Regions from separate parts of the Paraburkholderia sp. J94 genome, predicted to be linked through region 2. Evidence: predicted binding sites of a transcription regulator. Region 2 holds the regulator's gene; each other region holds the start of a gene.
What was found. The regulator LexA, encoded in region 2, represses DNA repair genes until DNA is damaged. The targets are predictions, from matches to a motif close to ACTGTATNNNNATACAGT.
Positions count from the first base shown of each region.

Region 1 (3,277 bases), on a different contig from region 2:
CGCACGCGTCGTCAGGAACTGGAAGCCGACCGTGGCGAGGTGATGGAGATTCTGCGTCGCGGCACGATGCGCGCGCGGGAAGTGGCGGCGCAGACGCTGTCCGAGGTGAAGGGCGCGCTGGGGCTCAGCTATTTCCAGAACTGAGATTCAGCATTGAGTTCCAGCACCGAGGAGCGCGCGTCTTAAGCACCGAACGGCATTAAGGACCGAACGGCAACTCGCCCTGGATGGCGCCCGCGATGGTGCTGTCCGCCGAGTACCGTTCGAGCGCGCTGACGCGCACGCCAATCAGCCGGATGCGGCGGTCGAGTTCGATACGCTTCAGACACGCGCCGACCGCGCGGCGAATCGCGGCGGTATCGCGCACGGCCATCGGCAATGAAATATCGCGCGTGACGATTTTAAAGTCCGCGAATTTGATTTTCACGCCGACCGTGCGGCCGCAATAACCTTTGCGATCCAGATCCTGCGCGACGCGCTCGCATAGGTGCGTGAGCGCGGGCGTGAGCACCGCACGGTCGCGGCCAACGTGCATGTCGCGCTCGAAGGTCGTTTCGCGGCTCATCGATTTCGGCTCCGACGACACCACCACCGCGCGATCGTCCTCGCCGTGCGAAATCCGCGCGAGCCATGCCGCGTAGGTGCGTCCGAAATGCTCCTGCAAGAGACCGAGGTCGGCCTTCGCGAGATCGCCGATCGTGGCGATGCCCAGTTCCTCGAGCCGCTTGCTCGCGCGCGGCCCGATACCGTTGACCTTCCGCGCTTCCAGCGGCCAGATGCGCGCCTGGAGATCGGCCATCGTGAGTAGCGTGAGGCCGTCTGGTTTGTCGAGTTCGGAGCCGATCTTCGCGAGCAGCTTGTTGGGCGCGATGGCGATCGAGCAGGTGAGGCCGGTCGCCTCGCGCACCGCGGCCTTGATGCGTGCGCCGATGTCGCGCGATTCGCCGTCCACGTCGGTGAGATCGACATAGATTTCGTCGATGCCGCGATCCTCGATCTGATCGGTGAAGGTGCGCACCGCGCTTTTGAATAGCCGCGAATAGTGGCGATACGACTCGAAGTCGGTGGGCAAGAGAATGGCGTCGGGTGCGAGTTGCGCGGCCTTCATCATGCCCATGGCGGAGAACACGCCGAATTTGCGCGCCTCGTAGGTGGACGTGGTCACGACGCCGCGCCCTGCATAGTCACGGAGCTTTGCGTAGCGGCGTGTGCCATCGGGCTGCAACTGCGGCTCGGCGTTGCGTCCACCTCCGATGACGACCGGCTGTCCTCGTAACTCAGGATAGCGAAGTAATTCTACCGATGCATAGAACGCATCCATGTCGACATGCGCGATGCGGCGTAACGGTGAGCTGTTCATGTCGACGGTCCTGCCAAAATCCGGCTTTGCTCGAAGTTGTCAAATGGGTTGTCGAGCGCAACAGGTGTTGAGATTGCGCTACCGGAGCAGACAACAACGCCAGGCGAACCCGGCAACGCCCCGAATGAGTTTCTTCAGATAAGACAGACTATCAGGCGTTTATTGACTGTATATTTGTACAGTATTTTACTGCGGCGCGGCGTGCTTCGGCAAGATATCAGCTTCCCGCACCTACGCCACGCCGATGCGCATATAAGGCAGCGGTCGTTGGCGCAACCGGTAATGGCACGCGGTGATCGACCACCCGTGTCGGTGTGTAGCCATGATCTCGTGGCACGATTTGACACCGTATCTTGGGTCCAGCAGAGCACCGAAAATTATCGTAAGATATGTTTTTCGATATTTTCACCTGATGCGCCGGCCAGAGTTGTTTGACGCGCCCGCGTGCTCACCGTATGCCTCATCTGCCCCCAGCCAAGACCGTGCCGTCCTCCTCAGTTCGTCTCCGCGCGATCATGATTCTCGTAACAGGGGCGCTTTTCATGGAGATCCTCGACGGCACCGTGATTGCCACGGCGCTGCCCGCCATGGCGCGCTCGTTCGGCACAACGGCGGTCGCGCTGAATATCGGCGTGAGTGCCTATCTGCTCGCGCTTGGCGTGTTCGTGCCTGCGAGCGGCTGGGTGGTCGACCGCTTCGGCGCGCGCCGCGTGTTCGCGTTCGCGATCGCATTGTTCACGTTGACGTCGGCACTGTGCGGCTTGTCCAACGGGCTGGGGATTTTCGTTGCATTGCGCGTGCTACAGGGCGTTGCTGGTGCATTGATGGTGCCGGTGGGCCGGCTGGTTGTCATGCGCTCCACACCGAAAGAGCGGCTAATGGCGGCGATGCAGTCGCTTGTCTGGCCTGCGCTTATCGCGCCTGTGCTTGGGCCGCCGATCGGGGGCTTTATCACGACACACTTTGGCTGGCGCTGGATTTTTTATTTGAACGTGCCGATCGGTCTGATAGCACTGGCGGTCGCGTGCTTCATCATCCCCGACGCGCGAGAAGCGCGCGCGCACCGCTTCGACTGGTCGGGATTCCTGTTAAGCGGCGCGGGGACATTCGCGTTGCTTACGGGTCTTGAGCGCGCCGATGCGAGGCTCGATGTCATTGCATTCGCCATGCTGGCCGGTGGTATTACGCTTTTAATCGTGGCGATTCGCCATTTATTGCATTCGCGCGCCCCGCTTGTCGATCTGTCCGCATGTTCGATTCCGACCTTTCGCGCCGCATTGCGGGGCGGTTCGCTGGCACGTATGGCGATCGGCAGCGCGCCGTTTCTCCTGCCGTTGATGTTTCAGGTTGGCTTCGGCTACGACGCTTTTCATTCAGGCTTGCTCGTGCTCGCCGTGTTCGCGGGCAATCTCACGATGAAGTCGGTCACCACGCGGATTCTGCAGCGCTTTGGCTATCGGCCGGTCATGATCTGGAATGGCGTGTTCTGTGCGGTTTGCCTGGCAGCGTGCGCGTGGCTCCGGCAAGACACGCCCGTGCCGGTCACGGTGCTCCTGCTTTTCCTCGGCGGCATGACGCGGTCGATGCAATTCACCGTGCTCGGTACGATTGCTTATGCGGATGTCCAGAAAGAGCGTATGTCCGACGCTAACAGTCTCTTCAACACGGCTTCGCAAATTGCAATGGCGGCGGGCATTACGCTCGGCGCTTTGGGCGTGCGTTTCGGTCACTTTGTTGCACTGAGCGCCGATTGGCATAGTCCCGGAATCGAGTACCGGGTGGCATTCGTTCTTATCGGCGTCGTTGCGCTCGCAAGTATCGTCGACGCAATTCGTCTTCCCAAAGGCGCTGCCGATCATTTCATCACGCGTTCCGCTTGATTTATTCGCAGGGGCGATGCTTGGAGTTCCCATGCTG
Region 1 is NZ_CAJMZH010000011.1:18,916-22,192, forward strand. It holds gene trpS (tryptophan--tRNA ligase) at 1-144, shown strand, start outside; gene dinB (DNA polymerase IV) at 200-1,360, opposite strand; gene U4Y88_RS23430 (MFS transporter) at 1,903-3,240, shown strand; gene U4Y88_RS23435 (hypothetical protein) at 3,242-3,277, opposite strand, start outside.
Region 1: a site for LexA is predicted at 1,526-1,543, ahead of dinB (DNA polymerase IV). Genes of this name have one in related genera too.

Region 2 (3,277 bases):
GGTGGGGCATCGCTGCCGCACGGGGCTGTCGCGCTGGTGGATGGGCGCGGGCAATACGCCGCTGCTCGATCGCGTGTCGTGCAGCATTCTCGTGGCGTGTTCGTCGCCTGCTGAAGACAAGCAGCAGCAAGCGGCCGCTTAGCGGCGCGCGCGTTTGCGCGATGTTTGCTTCGTTTTTTGCGTCGCTTGTCTGCTAGTCGTGCTCAACCCGCGCCGGACCGGCCTGCGCTTCGCGCGTGGTCTGTCCGGCGCGTGGTGATTTCAAGGCCGACGATCACGATGGTCCTGCTGATCCCGCCGGGACGCGCGATCGATCAATCCGGCGCGTTCGCGCCGCTTCCCGAATCGGGTTCGTTCAATTCCACCGCCGCGAGCTTCCACGAGAACAGGCCATGCCGTTGCAAGATCGCGGCATAGCGCTCGCTGTGCGCGCTGCGTTGCCATGTCACCGCGAATTCGTTGAGGCTGCGATAACCCGCGGCGGCTTGCGCGCGCGACTGAGGTTGCGCGGATTCCGCCGGTGCGTTCGGAGTCGCGGGCGTTGCGTTTTGCGGCGTGCTTTGCGGCGCGCCCTGTGAAGGCGACGCAGGCGAAGAAGCCGGCGGCGGCGCGGCAGGCTGCTCGCCGGGCTTACCGGTGGGCGGCATGCCGTTGAGCAGCGCGGCTACGCCTTCGGGCGTGGCGTAGGCGTCGACGAGCGGCCCGATCAACGCCGAACCGATCACCGCGCCAAACAGCAGCAGCGGATTACTGCTGTGCTCGGCCTGAATGCGCCGCTGCAGCATTTCCCCGGCTTGTTGTTTGAGACTCGCGCGCAACGCCGGGTAATCGACATATTCGCTCAAAGCGGCCGCGTCGCGCGCGTCGGCGGCCTGTTTGAGGTGGTTGAGCGCGATATACGGCGAGGCGTAGCCGTACCCGAGCGCGGCCACGACGGCCACCGCCGCAACGGCGATGGTGACGGGCTTCTTCCAGTTCGAGGGTTGGCTGGCGGTGTTACGTGCGGAGTTGCGTGAAGCGTTGGGCGTATTCGTGTCGGTCATCGGGGGCAGGTGCGCCGCGCGAGCGGTGCGATCATGGAATCAGAGCTTCGATCTGAATGTTGACCGCGCTCGCGCCAAAACGATCCCCACACCTGCAAGAACCTCCGCCGACACGTCATTTCCCATTGCCTGACTTCGTGCCTTACTTCGCGAGCGCCGCCGCAGGCAGATCGCTTTGCTGCTCGGCGATGCAGCGGTCGAGTGCGCGGCACACCGCGTCCATCGTGCCGACCATGATGAGGCGTGACGGGCCGTGATAGACACGCACCGGCGCGCGGCGGTCCGGCTGTTCCGTATTTAGCGTGCTGTTGAGCGACACGCGCGCGAAAGCCGGCTGCGCCGAGGGCAGGGGCGGCAGTTCGGGCGTTTCCAGCTTCTCGAAAAGCGAGCCATTGAGCGCGGCCGCCGAGGCGCGCGCGTCACGCATTGCGCACGAGGCGATTCCGCGCAGATGGCGCAGACGGCCGAATTGACGGAAGGGCAACAGGCGGGCAAGGCGTTCCATGACTCTCTCCAGAGAAGTGCGCTAACAGGCGCAAAACCGGCGCTGAACGGCGCGCGGATGGATTCTTAGAATTCGGTGGGACGGATCAGACCCACGGCAATGCCTTCGAGCGCGAAGTCGGCGCTGCCGGCCTCGACGAAGATGTTGTCGTAGTCGGGGTTCTCCGCGATCAGCTCGATGCCGTTGGGCTGGCGCTTCAGACGCTTCACGGTCACGTCGTCGCCGAGACGCGCAACGATGATCTGGCCGTCTTTCGCTTCCGCCTTCTTCTGCACGGCGAGCAGGTCGCCGTCGAGGATGCCGGCGTCGCGCATCGAGAGGCCGCGCACCTTCAGCAGATAGTCGGGGCGGCTCGAGAACAGCGCCGGGTCGCAGGCGTAGTTCTGGGAGATATGTTCCTGCGCGAGGATCGGGCTGCCTGCCGCGACGCGGCCGACCAGCGGCAGCGAGAGCTGCATGATGCTGGCGTGCGGCAGCGTGAACTGGTGCGGCAGGTCGTCGGGGCCGGGCATCAGACGGATGCCACGCGAGGCGCCCGCCGCCAGCTCGATCACACCCTTGCGCGCCAGCGCGCGCAGATGTTCTTCCGCCGAGTTGGCCGAGCTGAAGCCCAGTTCGGCGGCAATCTCGGCGCGCGTGGGCGGAAAGCCGGTGCGCTCGATCGCGCGGCGGATCAGATCGAAAACCTGCTGCTGTCGTGCGGTGAGTTTGGTCATGTCGACACTGTATGTTTGAACAGGTAACTGTATTTTTATACAGTATTCGCCGCTTTTCAAGTGTTACTTGAACTTTGTCGTTTGGGTGCCGCCACAGCAGCGTTTCCGGGCGATCCGACGGACGAAAACGTGCTCCAACGTCCGATTCCTCCGCCCTTACCACTTTTGCGTATTAAAGAATGAAAAAACATCATTTTTAATAATGTAAGCGGATCGCTAGACTGGCCTCCATCGATCGCAGCACCACACGACAAAACGGAGAAAGTGGATGAATCAAGGCAATACGGGGCGCGCAGGCTGGCTGACAACGCTGGCGGCAAAACTGGTCATCGGCGTTGCACCGCTCGTCGGCATGGTGGCGATGGCGCCGGCTGCGCACGCAGATACGTCGCTGCTGAACGTTTCCTACGATCCGACGCGCGAGCTGTATCAGGAGATCAACGAAGCCTTCATCAAGCAGTGGAAGGGCAAGACGGGCGAGACGCTCACCATCAAGCAGTCGCACGGCGGCTCGGGCGCGCAGGCGCGCTCGGTGCTCGACGGTCTGCAAGCCGACGTCGTGACGCTGGCGCTGGCCTGGGACATCGACGCGCTCGCCAACAAGGGCATCGTCGCGAAGGACTGGCAAAAGCGCCTGCCCGACAACGCCTCGCCGTACACCTCGACCATCGTGTTTCTGGTGCGCAAGGGCAATCCCAAGCACATCAAGGACTGGGATGACCTGACGAAGCCGGGCGTGTCGATCGTCACGCCGAATCCGAAGACCTCGGGCGGCGCGCGCTGGAACTACCTCGCGGCCTGGGCCTACGCCGAACATCAGCCGGGCGGCAACGACCAGAAGGCCAAGGAGTTCGTGACGAAGCTTTACAAGAATGCGGGCGTGCTCGATTCGGGCGCGCGCGGCGCGACCACGAGCTTCGTGCAGCGCGGCATCGGCGACGTGCTGATCGCCTGGGAAAACGAGGCCTTCCTGTCGCTCAAGGAATTCGGTCCGGACAAGTTCGAGATCGTGG
Region 2 is NZ_CAJMZH010000018.1:87,751-91,027, reverse strand. It holds gene U4Y88_RS31275 (universal stress protein) at 1-142, shown strand, start outside; gene U4Y88_RS31270 (DUF2939 domain-containing protein) at 315-1,043, opposite strand; gene U4Y88_RS31265 (hypothetical protein) at 1,186-1,548, opposite strand; gene lexA (transcriptional repressor LexA) at 1,614-2,264, opposite strand; gene U4Y88_RS31255 (sulfate ABC transporter substrate-binding protein) at 2,533-3,277, shown strand, end outside.

Region 3 (3,277 bases), on a different contig from region 2:
GATCGACGCCTCCGAAGCCTCGGGCATGGGGAACAGCGTGTCGGTGGGCGCGGCGTATTCGCTGACCTGATCGGCGACCAGCGCAAGCCCGATCACGGGCGCGATCAGCTCGGTCTGATTGAGCTTTTCGCGCAACAGCCAGAGCAGATGCTCGGGGTCGCGCGACGGCGCGGCCCACGCGAGCGCGAGGCTCGACGTGCGCGGCGCGTGGCGCGACGCGAGCTCGTGTTCGAGGCGCAATTCGAAGCCGCTCAGCGCGCCGTGCTGCGCGGCGAGCCAGCCCGCCAGCTGCATCACGAGGCGGCGCGCGGCGAACAGCAGCGCCTCGGCGCTCTCGACGCGCGCCTGCAATTCGAGCGACGCCCGGAACGACGGCGGCGCGGCGAACCAGACGCGCGGATCGGGCGCCTCGCCGCGCGCCTGGGCGAGCCAGGCGAGCACGCCGTCGCCGAAACGCCGCACGATGCCGTCGCGCGGCAGCCGCCGCAGATCGCCGAGCGTCGCGCAGCCGATCTGCGTGAGCGCCTGCTCGTGCTGCGCGGCGAACGGCGCGAGGCCGACCGGCAGCGCATCGAGCGCGCGCGCGAGCGTCGTTTCCTTCAGTACGCGCCAGCGCCGCGACGGGACACGCGTGGCGCGTGCCTGAGCGAGCGTCCACGCGCCCCACGCCGTGGGCGCGCAGGCGATGCGCGCGGCGTGGCCGCAGCTCGCGACCGTGGCGGTCACCTTCGCAAGCAGCGCGCGCACGCCGCCGAACAACCGCAGCCCCGAGCCGACTTCGAGCAGCAAAGTAGGCGACTGCGGTGACTGCGCGAACGACACCTTCGGCGTGTAAGCGAGCAGCGCCAGTGCGAGCGCCTCGAATGCGCGCTGCTCGCGCGCCGCGTCGGGTTCGAGCAGCACGAGACCGGGCGCGAGCGCCAGCGCATGCGCGCGCGTCGCGCCGGGCTGCACGCCGAGGCGGAAGGCGTCGAGATCGGGGCTCAGGATGCGCGCGTGGTCAGCGAGCGCGTAGCAGCGCTCGGGCGGCGCGGCTTCATCGTGGCCGCTGTGATCGACGCGATCGACGTGATCGGCATGCTCATCCCGCATGCCCCGCGACGACAGTGACGGCGGCGGCAGGATCGGTCTGACGGCCTCCAGCGGCAACAACGGCAAGGTGACGGCGATCCACAGCATGGTGATGAGCCCCGGGCCACGGCAGCGCCGACGCCTCGCCCGGCTGGGGCAGCAGCGACGTCTGCAACGGCAAAGTAATGACGAGTGGCTGGGCGGGCGGCGGCCCGCGGCGTTTGAAGATATCGACGGAGACGGCGGCAAACTGCATCCAGGCGCGCCGGTTCAGACGCGTGTCCGCCTCGGGCGGCGGCACCGGCGTGCAGACCATGCGCAGCGGCGCCGGCGACGACTGGTTGCGCGCCGCGGGCGGCCGCATGAGAAACGCGAGCGCCTGCGAATCCTGCGCGGCGACCTGCAGACGGCGCACGGCGTCCGCGCGCGCCTTCGGCTGCCAGAGCATCACGGCGCCGATGCCGTCCTGCTTGAGCGCCTGCTCGGCGGCCCAGGGCGCCTCGTCCTCGCTCGCGCGCACCCAGACCACGCGGTCGAGCGCGATGCCCCACGCCTTGAGCGCGCAGGCGTACGGCTGCCACGGCGGCGCGACGAGCAGCACATGACGGCCCGCCTGCGCCGTGAGCGCGCGCAACGCAGGCGCGACGAGCCGCATCTCGCCGATGCCGCCCTGCTCGACCAGCAGTTCGGTCAGGCTGCCCGCGGGCCAGCCGGCGCCGGGCAACAGGGCGTCGAGCGCGGCGTGGCCGCTCGACACCGTGCGCTCGCTCGCGTACGCAAGCTGATCGCCCTGCCAGACGCGGCTTTGCAGCCGCGACGGCAGATGCGCGGTGAGCTGAATCGCGGCGGCCATGCGTGCGCTCCGTTGCCGGGTTGCCCTGTCGATCGGGAATAGTTCGCCCTGCCCGGCAATGAAGGGGCATGGCGAAGGGAGTTGGGCGGGCGCATCGGGTGGCGCCGCAGTCCTGTATATTTATACAGTATTTTGACGTCTTCCTGGAAGGGAGTTTTTGAGACCGTTAGCCGGGATAAAGGGGATGGATGGCGGTGCGGGGAGGTTGGGGAAAACGCGGCGGTCGGCGTGCATAGAGGGCCGGCGAGCCGGTGAAAACCGTCGCCAGCCAAAACAACAAGCGAACTGATTTGACGCCGACAGCATGGAGACGCTACAATCCGCGGCTCCTCGGAGCGTAGCGCAGCCTGGTAGCGCATCTGATTTGGGATCAGAGGGTCGTAGGTTCGAATCCTATCGCTCCGACCACAGCTTCAAGCAAAAAGCCCAGCCTTAACCGGCTGGGCTTTTTGTTTTGTGGGTCCGTGTAGGCAAATTCGAGCAACGCCACCCGCCCCTGTCTTGTGATTCGCCCCACCGTCTCGCTCGGTTGTGGGCGACCAGCAACGTATCTCGCCGCCGCCTCCACCTCGAAGCATCCCTGCTATTCGTCGGGCGTGCCGTCCACGCTGGCGACAGAGAACGGGCCGCCTGCTGACGATTGGGGAGCGCGCCGCCCGATGATGGAGGCGTGGGCAGCATATGTGCGTGGAAAGGCGGATTGATTGAAGCCCCGGTGATACTCGCTGCCAGGGCGTAACCTTAAAGGTCGATGAAGCGCGGCAACAAGTCCTGATCGGCAAGACGGATTTCGATATCGTTCGCAGCCTTGACGTGTGCCCGGTTGTTCACATCGAACACTTCATCCGTCACGCTAACGATGATCGTGCCTTGCTGCTGGCCGTCGCGCATGACCGGAATCAGGGCGCGCGCCTCAGGAACCTGGGCTGGCGTGAGAACGTGCGGCAGGTACAGCATCCAGCTTACGCCTAGCCGATCATCAAAGACCTGTTGATCCTGATAGGCGCGCGGCCCGAATGTCACATATAGCGAGTGATAAAGCTCGGCCACTTTGGCTACAACCTCGGCCACAGATTTGTAATTACCTAACCGTGAAAGACCATTCGCTTTCTCATCCAGAGACAAGTCGACGCTATTGGAAATAATTCCAGTGTCTATCATTAATGACATAATTGCGGTTGCACCGTCATCTTGCCTCCCGTTCCATATGCCCAAGGCTTTCGGTCGATCAATTTTTTTCCCGTGTCCGTAGTCTGCCTTCAAAGCATCTATTGCAGCCTTCGATATTGCTCCGTTGGCGAAGACGTCATACTGAAGTGCATCTTGCAGCGAATCCCCTCCGAGATACCAGTT
Region 3 is NZ_CAJMZH010000003.1:204,114-207,390, forward strand. It holds gene U4Y88_RS07125 (DNA polymerase Y family protein) at 1-1,179, opposite strand, end outside; gene imuA (translesion DNA synthesis-associated protein ImuA) at 1,082-1,924, opposite strand; tRNA gene U4Y88_RS07135 (tRNA-Pro) at 2,256-2,332, shown strand; gene U4Y88_RS07140 (immunity 52 family protein) at 2,666-3,277, opposite strand, start outside.
Region 3: a site for LexA is predicted at 2,036-2,053, ahead of imuA (translesion DNA synthesis-associated protein ImuA). Genes of this name have one in related genera too.